One region of the Propioniciclava sp. LT294 genome, then DNA from elsewhere that is predicted to be linked to it. Evidence: riboswitches for the same ligand, from Rfam matches in the RefSeq annotation. Region 1 holds a riboswitch; the other holds the start of a gene.
What was found. A riboswitch is a leader RNA that binds a small molecule or an ion and turns the genes downstream of it on or off. The one in region 1 is predicted to bind FMN.
Positions count from the first base shown of each region.

Region 2: another riboswitch for FMN. It lies ahead of ribD (bifunctional diaminohydroxyphosphoribosylaminopyrimidine deaminase/5-amino-6-(5-phosphoribosylamino)uracil reductase RibD); the one in region 1 lies ahead of AC5YDA_RS13150 (ABC transporter permease).

Region 1 covers NZ_JCAKNG010000012.1:45,718-49,922, reverse strand. Annotated here, with positions in the region: gene amaB (L-piperidine-6-carboxylate dehydrogenase) at 1-1,144, shown strand, start outside; gene AC5YDA_RS13155 (GH25 family lysozyme) at 1,218-2,102, shown strand; FMN riboswitch at 2,119-2,247, shown strand; gene AC5YDA_RS13150 (ABC transporter permease) at 2,346-3,152, shown strand; gene AC5YDA_RS13145 (ABC transporter substrate-binding protein) at 3,174-4,181, shown strand; gene AC5YDA_RS13140 (deoxycytidylate deaminase) at 4,189-4,205, shown strand, end outside.
Region 2 covers NZ_JCAKNG010000003.1:78,228-82,432, reverse strand. Annotated here, with positions in the region: gene cobI (precorrin-2 C(20)-methyltransferase) at 1-511, opposite strand, end outside; gene AC5YDA_RS05245 (cobalamin biosynthesis protein) at 508-1,506, opposite strand; cobalamin riboswitch at 1,609-1,666, opposite strand; FMN riboswitch at 1,867-1,996, shown strand; gene ribD (bifunctional diaminohydroxyphosphoribosylaminopyrimidine deaminase/5-amino-6-(5-phosphoribosylamino)uracil reductase RibD) at 2,063-3,133, shown strand; gene AC5YDA_RS05235 (riboflavin synthase) at 3,133-3,762, shown strand; gene AC5YDA_RS05230 (bifunctional 3,4-dihydroxy-2-butanone-4-phosphate synthase/GTP cyclohydrolase II) at 3,759-4,205, shown strand, end outside.

The sequences.
Region 1 (4,205 bases):
CGGCCGGACGATGCCGAGCGAGCGCGTCGGGCACCACCTGCGGGAGACCTGGCAGCCGCTGGGGGTGGTCGGGGTCATCTCGGCGTTCAACTTCCCGGTGGCGGTGTGGTCGTGGAACACCGCGATCGCACTCGTGTGCGGTGACCCCGTCGTCTGGAAGCCGTCCGAGGCGACGCCCCTGTGCGCGCTCGGCTGTGATGCCCTGCTCCGCCGCGCCATGGCCGAGGTCGGCGCCCCCGAGGGCCTGCACGCCGTCCTCATCGGCGACCGGACGATCGGCGCGGCGCTCGTGGACGATCCCCGCGTCGCGCTGCTGTCGGCCACCGGCTCCACGCGCATGGGCCGCGAGGTGGGCCCGCGCGTGGCGGCCCGGTTCGGCCGCTCCCTGCTGGAACTCGGGGGCAACAACGCCGTCATCGTCACCCCGTCGGCCAACCTCGACCAGGCCGTCAGCTCGATCGTGTTCGGTGCCGCCGGGACGGCCGGGCAGCGCTGCACCTCGACGCGGCGCCTCCTGGTGCACCGCTCGATCGCCGACGAGGTCGTCGCCCGCGTCGCCCGTGCCTTCGAGTCGCTGCGGGCCGGCGACCCGTTCACGGACGGCGTCCTGCTGGGCCCCCTGCTCGACGAGAAGGCCTTCACCGCGATGCAGGACGCCCTGAGCGCGGCCCGCGCCCAGGGCGGCGAGGTCGTCACCGGCGGTGAGCGCGCGACGTTCGAGGGGGAGGGGGCCCACGAGGGTGGCTTCTGGGTGCGCCCGGCGCTGGTGCGCATGCCTGCGCAGGAAGGCGTCGTGCTCACCGAGACGTTCGCGCCGATCCTGTACGTCCTGACCTTCGACGAGTTCGACGAGGCACTGGCGCTGCACAACGCGGTCCCGCAGGGTCTCTCGAGCGGCCTGTTCAGCAACGACGTGCTCGAGGCGGAACGCTACCTGGGACCCGCCGGCGCGGACACGGGCATCGCGAACATCAACGCGGGGACGTCCGGGGCGGAGATCGGTGGCGCGTTCGGCGGGGAGAAGGAGACCGGCGGCGGTCGCGAGTCGGGGTCGGACGCCTGGCGCGCGTACATGCGCCGGGCGACCAACACGATCAACCACTCCGGATCGGTCCAGCTGGCCCAAGGGGTCGACTTCGGCTGAAACGCCGTCATGGATCGCTTTCGGGCGACGTCGGATGTCGAGTTAGGGTGGAACGGTGGTGAGAGTGCTGGGAATGCGCGGACGCTGGGCCGTCCTGGCCGTGGGTCTTGCCACGGCCGGGTGCGTCGCCCCCGCCGTGCTGCCGGGCCCGCAGCCGCCCGCCCGGGTGTCCACCTCCACGGCCCCGGCGTCCGAGATCGCCGCTGCCGGGCCCGCCGCGACGTCCGCCCCGGACGCCGGCGTGTCGACGGTGCCGGCCGACCTTGCCGCCTCGGCCCTCGAACCCGCCACGTCCGCGGCCACGCGGCAGTTCGCCCCGTGGCGTCAGGGGGAGGGGATCGCGGGCTTCGACGTGTCCCGCTACCAGGCCAACGTCGACTGGGTCGGCCTGGCGCAGTCGGGACACGCCTTCGTCTACGTGAAGGCGACCGAGGGCACCGACCACCGCAGCCCCACCCACGACGACCAGCGCGTCGCCGCGCGCAAGGCGGGTCTCGTCCAGGGCGCCTACCACTACGCGCGCCCGGGGCAGTCCTCGGGCACGCTGCAGGCGCGCTTCTTCCACTCCGCGGGCGGCTCGTGGTCCGCCGATGGCCGCACCCTGCCCGGTGCCCTCGACCTGGAGTTCGCCGAGCGCGGTCCGCAGTGCCACGGGCTGGGGCAGGACGAGATGCGGACGTGGGTGCGCGAGTTCTCGGACGAGTACCGCCGCCTCTCGGGCCGGGTCCCGGTCATCTACACCAAGGCCGAGGTGTGGGACACCTGCACCGGCGGCGACACCTCCTTCAAGAACCACCCGCTGTGGTTGTTCGACCACGCGGACGCCCCCGGCCGGCTCCCCGTCGGGTGGGAGCGACCGACCCTCTGGCAGCGCGGCGTGGTCGACAACCTCGACCGCAACGTGTTCTTCGGCTCCCGCGACCAGCTCGTCTCGTGGGCTTCAGCCCCCCTGCGCTAGGGTGGCCCCGAACACACACGTGCTCCGGGGTCGGTGAAAATCCGAACCGGCGGTGACAGTCCGCGACCCAGTGGCCCTCGGGCCCTGGCTGACCCGGTGGAACTCCGGGACCGACGGTCAGAGTCCGGATGGGAGGATGCACGAGCGTCTTCGGCGTACGCGCACACGGGCGGACCGCTCGCGCAGCTGGGGACGCGGTCTCCTCCCGACCCATGCCCCGGGTGCCGAGGCATGGGGGGAACGATGTCCAGCAGCTCACCACGCGAACGCGTCCGGGTCAGGCCGACCGGCCTGTACGCCGCCGCGCCGTGGCTGTTCGCCGGGCTCCTGCTCGTCGGCTGGGGTCTGGTCGTCGCCCTCGCCGCGCCGCCGGCGTATCTGCTGCCCGCGCCGGGGGCCGTCCTGGACCGCCTGGTCGCCGGAGCCGGCAGCCAGCGCTTCCTCGGGGCGACCTGGTCGACCTTCGGTGAGGCCGTCGGGGGCAGCGCCCTCGGGGCGGCCGTCGCGCTGCCGTTGGCCATCGGGATCCACCGCAGCCGCCTGCTCAACGCCGCCATCACCCCGTTCCTCGGCGCGACGCAGGCGATCCCGGCGATCGCGCTGGCGCCCCTGCTCGCGATCTGGGTCGGCTACGGCATCGGCCCCATCATCCTGCTCTGCGCGTTGATGGTCTTCTTCCCGATCCTGGTCTCGTCGGTGGTGGGCCTGCGCCACGTCGACCACCTCGTCGTGGACGCCGCCCGCATGGACGGCGCAGGCTCGCTCGCGCTGCTGCGCCACGTCGAGCTCCCCCTGGCGCTGCCGAACATCCTGGCCGGCCTCCGCAACGGCTTCGCCCTGTCCGTCACGGGCGCCGTCGTGGGCGAGATGGTGATGGGCGGCGACGGCCTGGGGCAACTCCTCACCGTGCAACGCGACTCCGTCGACACTGCGGGCATGGTCGCCACGATCGCCGTGCTGTGTGCCATGGCGTCCGGCCTGTACGTCCTGATCCACCTCGTCGAGCGGCGCTCCCGCACCGTGGCCTCGCTGCTCCGCACCCCAGCCTGACCCCCGTCGAAAGGAAACACCATGACCCGCATGTTCCGCGCCGGACTGGCCCTGCTGGCCGTCGTCGCCCTCGTGCTGACAGGCTGCGCCCGGACGCCACCCGCGCAGCAGTCCTCGGGGCCGGCCCGGACGACCATCGGCCTGACCTACATCCCCGACGTCCAGTTCGCGCCGTTCTACGTGGCCGACGCCGAGGGCATCTTCACCGCCAACGGCCTCGAGGCGACCCTGCGGCACCACGGCGCCCAGGAGGGGCTGTTCACCGCGCTCGTCGCAGGGCAGGAGCAGTACGTCATCGCCGGGGGCGACGAGGTCGTCCAGGCCCGCGCCGAGGGCATGGACCTCGTCGCGATCGGGCAGTACTACCACTCCTACCCGGTCGTGCTCATCGTTCCGGACGCCTCGTCCGCGCGGTCCGTCGCTGACCTCGCCGGCCAGCGGATCGGCCTCCCTGGCCGCTACGGAGAGTCGTGGTTCGGCCTCAAGGCCGCCCTGCACGAGGCCGGGCTGACCGAGGACGACGTCGAGGTCGTCGAGATCGGCTACACCGGCCAGGCCGCGCTCACCACCGGCAAGGTGGACGCCGTCGTCGGCTTCTCCAACAACGACGCGGTCCAGTTCCAGCTGGCCGGCATCCCGACCAGGACGATCCCGCTGGCCGAGGGCGGCGTCCCGCTGGTCTCCATCGTGCTCGCGACCACGCGGGAGAACCTCACCCGCAATCCGGAGACCGCCCGCAAGGTGGCGAAGTCGATGGTCGCCGGCATCGAGAAGGTCGTCTCCTCCCCGGTGTCCGCCATGGAGGCCTCCCGCACGCACGTCCCGACCCTGGACCAGGTCGGGGCCGAGGCGTCCGCCCGCGCGACCCTGGATGCCACGATCCCGCTGTGGAGGCCCACGTCGGGTCGGGTGACCGGACAGATGGACGAGAAGGCGTGGAACGACATGTCGGCCTTCATGCGCGAGGCGGGCCTGATCAAGACCGACGTACCGGCCGACCAGGCCATGACCAACGACCACCTGGGGTGAGGGACAGATGGCTGAGGTGACGGA
Region 2 (4,205 bases), on a different contig from region 1:
CGACGCCGGCCTTGAGGGGGACGATCGCGAGGACCTCGTCACCCTCGACCAGCGGGATCCGGGACGCCGCGGCCAACGCCTGCATCGCGGTGATGCCGGGCACGACCTCGACGGCGACGTCGGGACGACGGGCGACCACTGACGCGGCGAGATAGCTGAACGTCGAGTAGACGCTCGGGTCACCGACGGTGGCGAAGCTCACGGTGCGGGCCCCGGTCTCGAACGCCTCGAGCGCCGCCCGGGCGGAGGCGTCCCAGGCCTCGCTGCGCCGCCGCGTGACCCCGGACCGGTCGCCCATGACGAAGGGGACGCGGACGATGCGGTCGGCGGCCTCCGGCACGGCGGCCGCGACGATCGTCTCCGCGCGCCCGGCCCCGGAGCCGGACGCCTCGGTGCTGGGCACCAGGATCACGTCGGACGCCGCGAGGACCCGACAGGCCTTCAGCGTGACGAGCTCGGGGTCTCCGGGCCCGACGCCGACTCCGACGAGGATGGGTGGGCGGTCGGTCATGGGCAGGTCCTCCTGGTGGGCGTCGTGGTCGGGAGTGGGATGATGAGCGCCGCGGCCGCGATGAGGGTGGCGGCCCCGGTGACCGCGGTCACCAGCCGCGCGGCCCCCCGGACGGCGGCGGCGTCCGGGCGAGGTGCGTCGGGATCGCCGAGCGTGCCGCGCACCTCGACCCGGTCGCCGTACGTGTTGACCCCGCCGAGCCGGACGCCGAGCGCTCCCGCCCACGCCGCCTCGCACCATCCGCCGTTGGGGCTGGGGTGGTCGTGGGCGTCGCGGAGCATGGTGCGCCACGCCCGTCGTGGAGAGCCGCCGACCAGGGGTGCCAGCGCGCACGCGAGCGCGCCGGTGACCCGCGCCGGCACGAGGTCGAGCGCATCGTCGAGCCTCGCGGAGGCCGTGCCGAACCGGCGGTAGCGGGCGTTGCGGTGACCGACCATGGCGTCGAGGGTGTTGGCACCCCGGTGGAGGAGGAGCCCGGGAACGCCGAGGAGGGCTCCCCAGAAGAGCGAGGCGACGGCCGCGTCCGCCGTGTTCTCGGCCAGTGACTCGACCGTGGCGCGGCCGAGTTCGGCCGCGTCCAGGGCGGACGGGTCGCGTCCGCACAGGTGCGTGAGGCGCGCGCGGGCAGCGTCCAGGGCTTCGGACGCGAGGGCCGCAGCCATGGCGTCCCCCTCGCGGGCCAGGCTGCGCGACCCCACGACCGCCCAGGTGGCCAGCGCCGTGACGGCGGTGTGGGCGAGCGGACGACGGCGTGCGACCCGCTCGGCGGCCACCCCCAGGAGAACGACGGGGGTGAGGGCCACGACGGTGAAGGAGGCCCCGCGTGTCGTCCTGTCGGCGTGGAGGGGACGCTCCACCCGTGCAGCCCACGAGCCGAACCAGGCCACCGGGTGGTGACGGGCCGGATCGCCGAGGATCGCGTCGGCCGCCACGCCCAGCAGGAGGCCGAGGGCCCGCGCAGCGAGCGCGTGCGACCTCGGACGGGGGGGAGACATGCACGCGTCCTTCGTGGCCGGGGCCCGGCGGAGGGACGAGAGCGGTCTGCCCTTGTCCGCCCTTCCGTCGAGGGCAGTACCAAGAACGCACGCTCCAGGCGACCGGGCTCGTCCCCACCGGGGCATCACCGTTGCGGGACAGCGCCGGGTTTGCACCGGCTTCGCTGGAACGCGCGCACCGGCGGGATCGCCGGCGGGGCCACGCTAGCACTTGTCGCGGGCGTGTACTGGGGCGGTGGCGTGAGTCCGCCCCCGGATCCCGTCCAACGCCGTGACCTCGTCCCGCTCCCACGCACGCACGGTCACCGCAGCATTTGACGCGCGACCCGCCGGTCTGCAAACTCGTGGAGCAAGAAGTGACAGCGTGCACTGGGGGCGGTGGAAGTCCGCACCGGCGGTGAGAGTCCGCGACCCGACCACAGCCAGTGGTCGGTTGACCAGGTGAAACTCCTGGACCGACGGTCAGAGTCCGGATGGTAAGCGCACGCAGCGGTTCGCGGCAGTCTGCCGAGCGCCGTCGCGCCCCCGTTCGTGCACCCGGAACCGGGAGGGCGCCATGATCGCGTCGAGAGCTGAGCGCACAGCCATGGTGCGCGCGCTCGAGCTGGCCGCGTCCCCGGACGTCCCACCCGGCCCGAACCCGCGCGTGGGGTGCGTTCTCCTGAGCCCCGACGGGACGATGATCGCGGAGGGCCGTCACCGGGGAGCCGGGACGCCGCACGCGGAGGCCGATGCGCTGGCACAGGCCGGCCGGACCGCCCGCGGCGCCACGGCGATCGTGACGCTCGAGCCCTGCAATCACACGGGCCGGACCGGGCCGTGCTCCGAGGCCCTGCTGGCCGCCGGCGTCACGCGGGTGGTGTACGCACAGACCGACCCGAACCCCACCGCGTCCGGCGGTGCGTCGAGGTTGCGCGCCGCCGGCGTCGAGGTGCTGGGCGGCGTCCTCGCGGACGAGGCGGCCACGCTGAACCAGGCCTGGACGTTCGCCATCACCCACGGGCGCCCGTTCGTGACGTGGAAGTTCGCCACGACCCTGGACGGTCGCAGTGCCGCGGCCGACGGGACGTCGCGCTGGGTGTCGTCGCGCGCGGCGCGGAGCGACGCGCACCGGCTGCGTGCCGGGTGTGACGCGATCCTGGTCGGGACGAACACGGTCGTGGTGGACGACCCTCAGCTCACGGTGCGCGACGACGACGACCGGCCGTTGGCGCACCAGCCGCTGCGGGTCGTCATGGGTGAGCGCGCGCTCCCCGAGGGACACCGCGTGTTCGACGGGGCCGCCGCGACGGTGCGCCTGCGCACGCAGGATCCGGCCGCCGCCCTGGCCGACCTCCACCGCCGCGAGATCCGGCACGTGTTCCTGGAAGGTGGGCCCACCCTGGCCGCGGCGTTCCTGCGCGCGGGACTCGTGGACGAGGTCGTGGCCTATGTGGCCCCGACCCTGGTGGGGGGCGGGCGTCCGGCCGTGGCCGACCTGGGCATCACCACCCTGGCTGATGCCCTGCGCTTCACGGTGGGTGACGTGAGCGTCCTCCCGCCGTGGGACGCGGCCGACGCCGTCAACGTCCGGCTCACCCTGCTCCCGCCCCGCCCCCTAGACCAGCAAGTAGAGAGAAGGTCCTGATGTTCACCGGAATCGTGGAAGAACTCGGTACGGTCGTGGGGCTGCAACCCCAGGCCGACGCACTGCGCCTGACGGTGCGCGGGCCTCTGGCCACCGGCGACGCGAGGCCGGGGGACTCGGTCGCCGTCAACGGCTGTTGCCTGACGGTGGTGACGTGCGACGGCGAGGACTTCACCGCCGACGTGATGCAGGAGACGCTGGACAAGACCTCGCTGGGGTCACTCGAAGCGGGCAGCAAAGTGAACCTCGAGCGCGCCGTCACGCCCTCCACCCGGCTGGGCGGCCACATCGTGCAGGGACACGTCGACGGCACCGGTCGGATCCTGGCCCGGCAGCCGAGCGAGCACTGGGAGGTGGTGACGATCTCGCTTCCCGAGCACCTGGCGCGCTACGTCGTGCAGAAGGGGTCGATCGCCGTCGACGGCATCAGCCTGACGGTCGTCGCGACGGGCCGGGACGCAGACAGCGCCGGGCGGTCGGATGGCGGATCGGCGGACCAGGAGTTCACGGTGAGCCTCATCCCCGAGACCCTCGCACGGACCACCCTGGGCATCAAGCAGGTCGGCGATGTCGTCAACCTCGAGGTGGACGTCATTGCGAAGTACGTCGAGAAGCTGGTGGCCCGATGAGCACGGACACCCCAGCCGTCAGGCTCGACCCTGTCGAGCGGGCGATCGCCGACATCGCAGCAGGCCGGGCCGTCGTCGTGGTGGACGACGCGAACCGCGAGAACGAGGGCGACCTCATCTTCGCCGCTGCCGCGGCCACGCCGGAGCTGATGGCGTTCACGATCCGCCACTCCAGCGGCGTCATCTGCGTCCCCATGCCGGGCGAGCAGCTCGACCGGCTCGACATCGGCCCGATGACGGCCCGCAACGACGATCGCCAGAAGACCGCCTTCGCGGTCACCGTCGACGCCCGTCACGGCGTCAGCACCGGCATCAGCGCGGCCGACCGGGCCCACACCATCCGTGTGCTCGCCGATCCGGCGACCCATCCCGGCGACCTCACCCGCCCCGGGCACGTGTTCCCGCTGCGCTACCGGGAGGGGGGCGTCCTCGTGCGCCGTGGG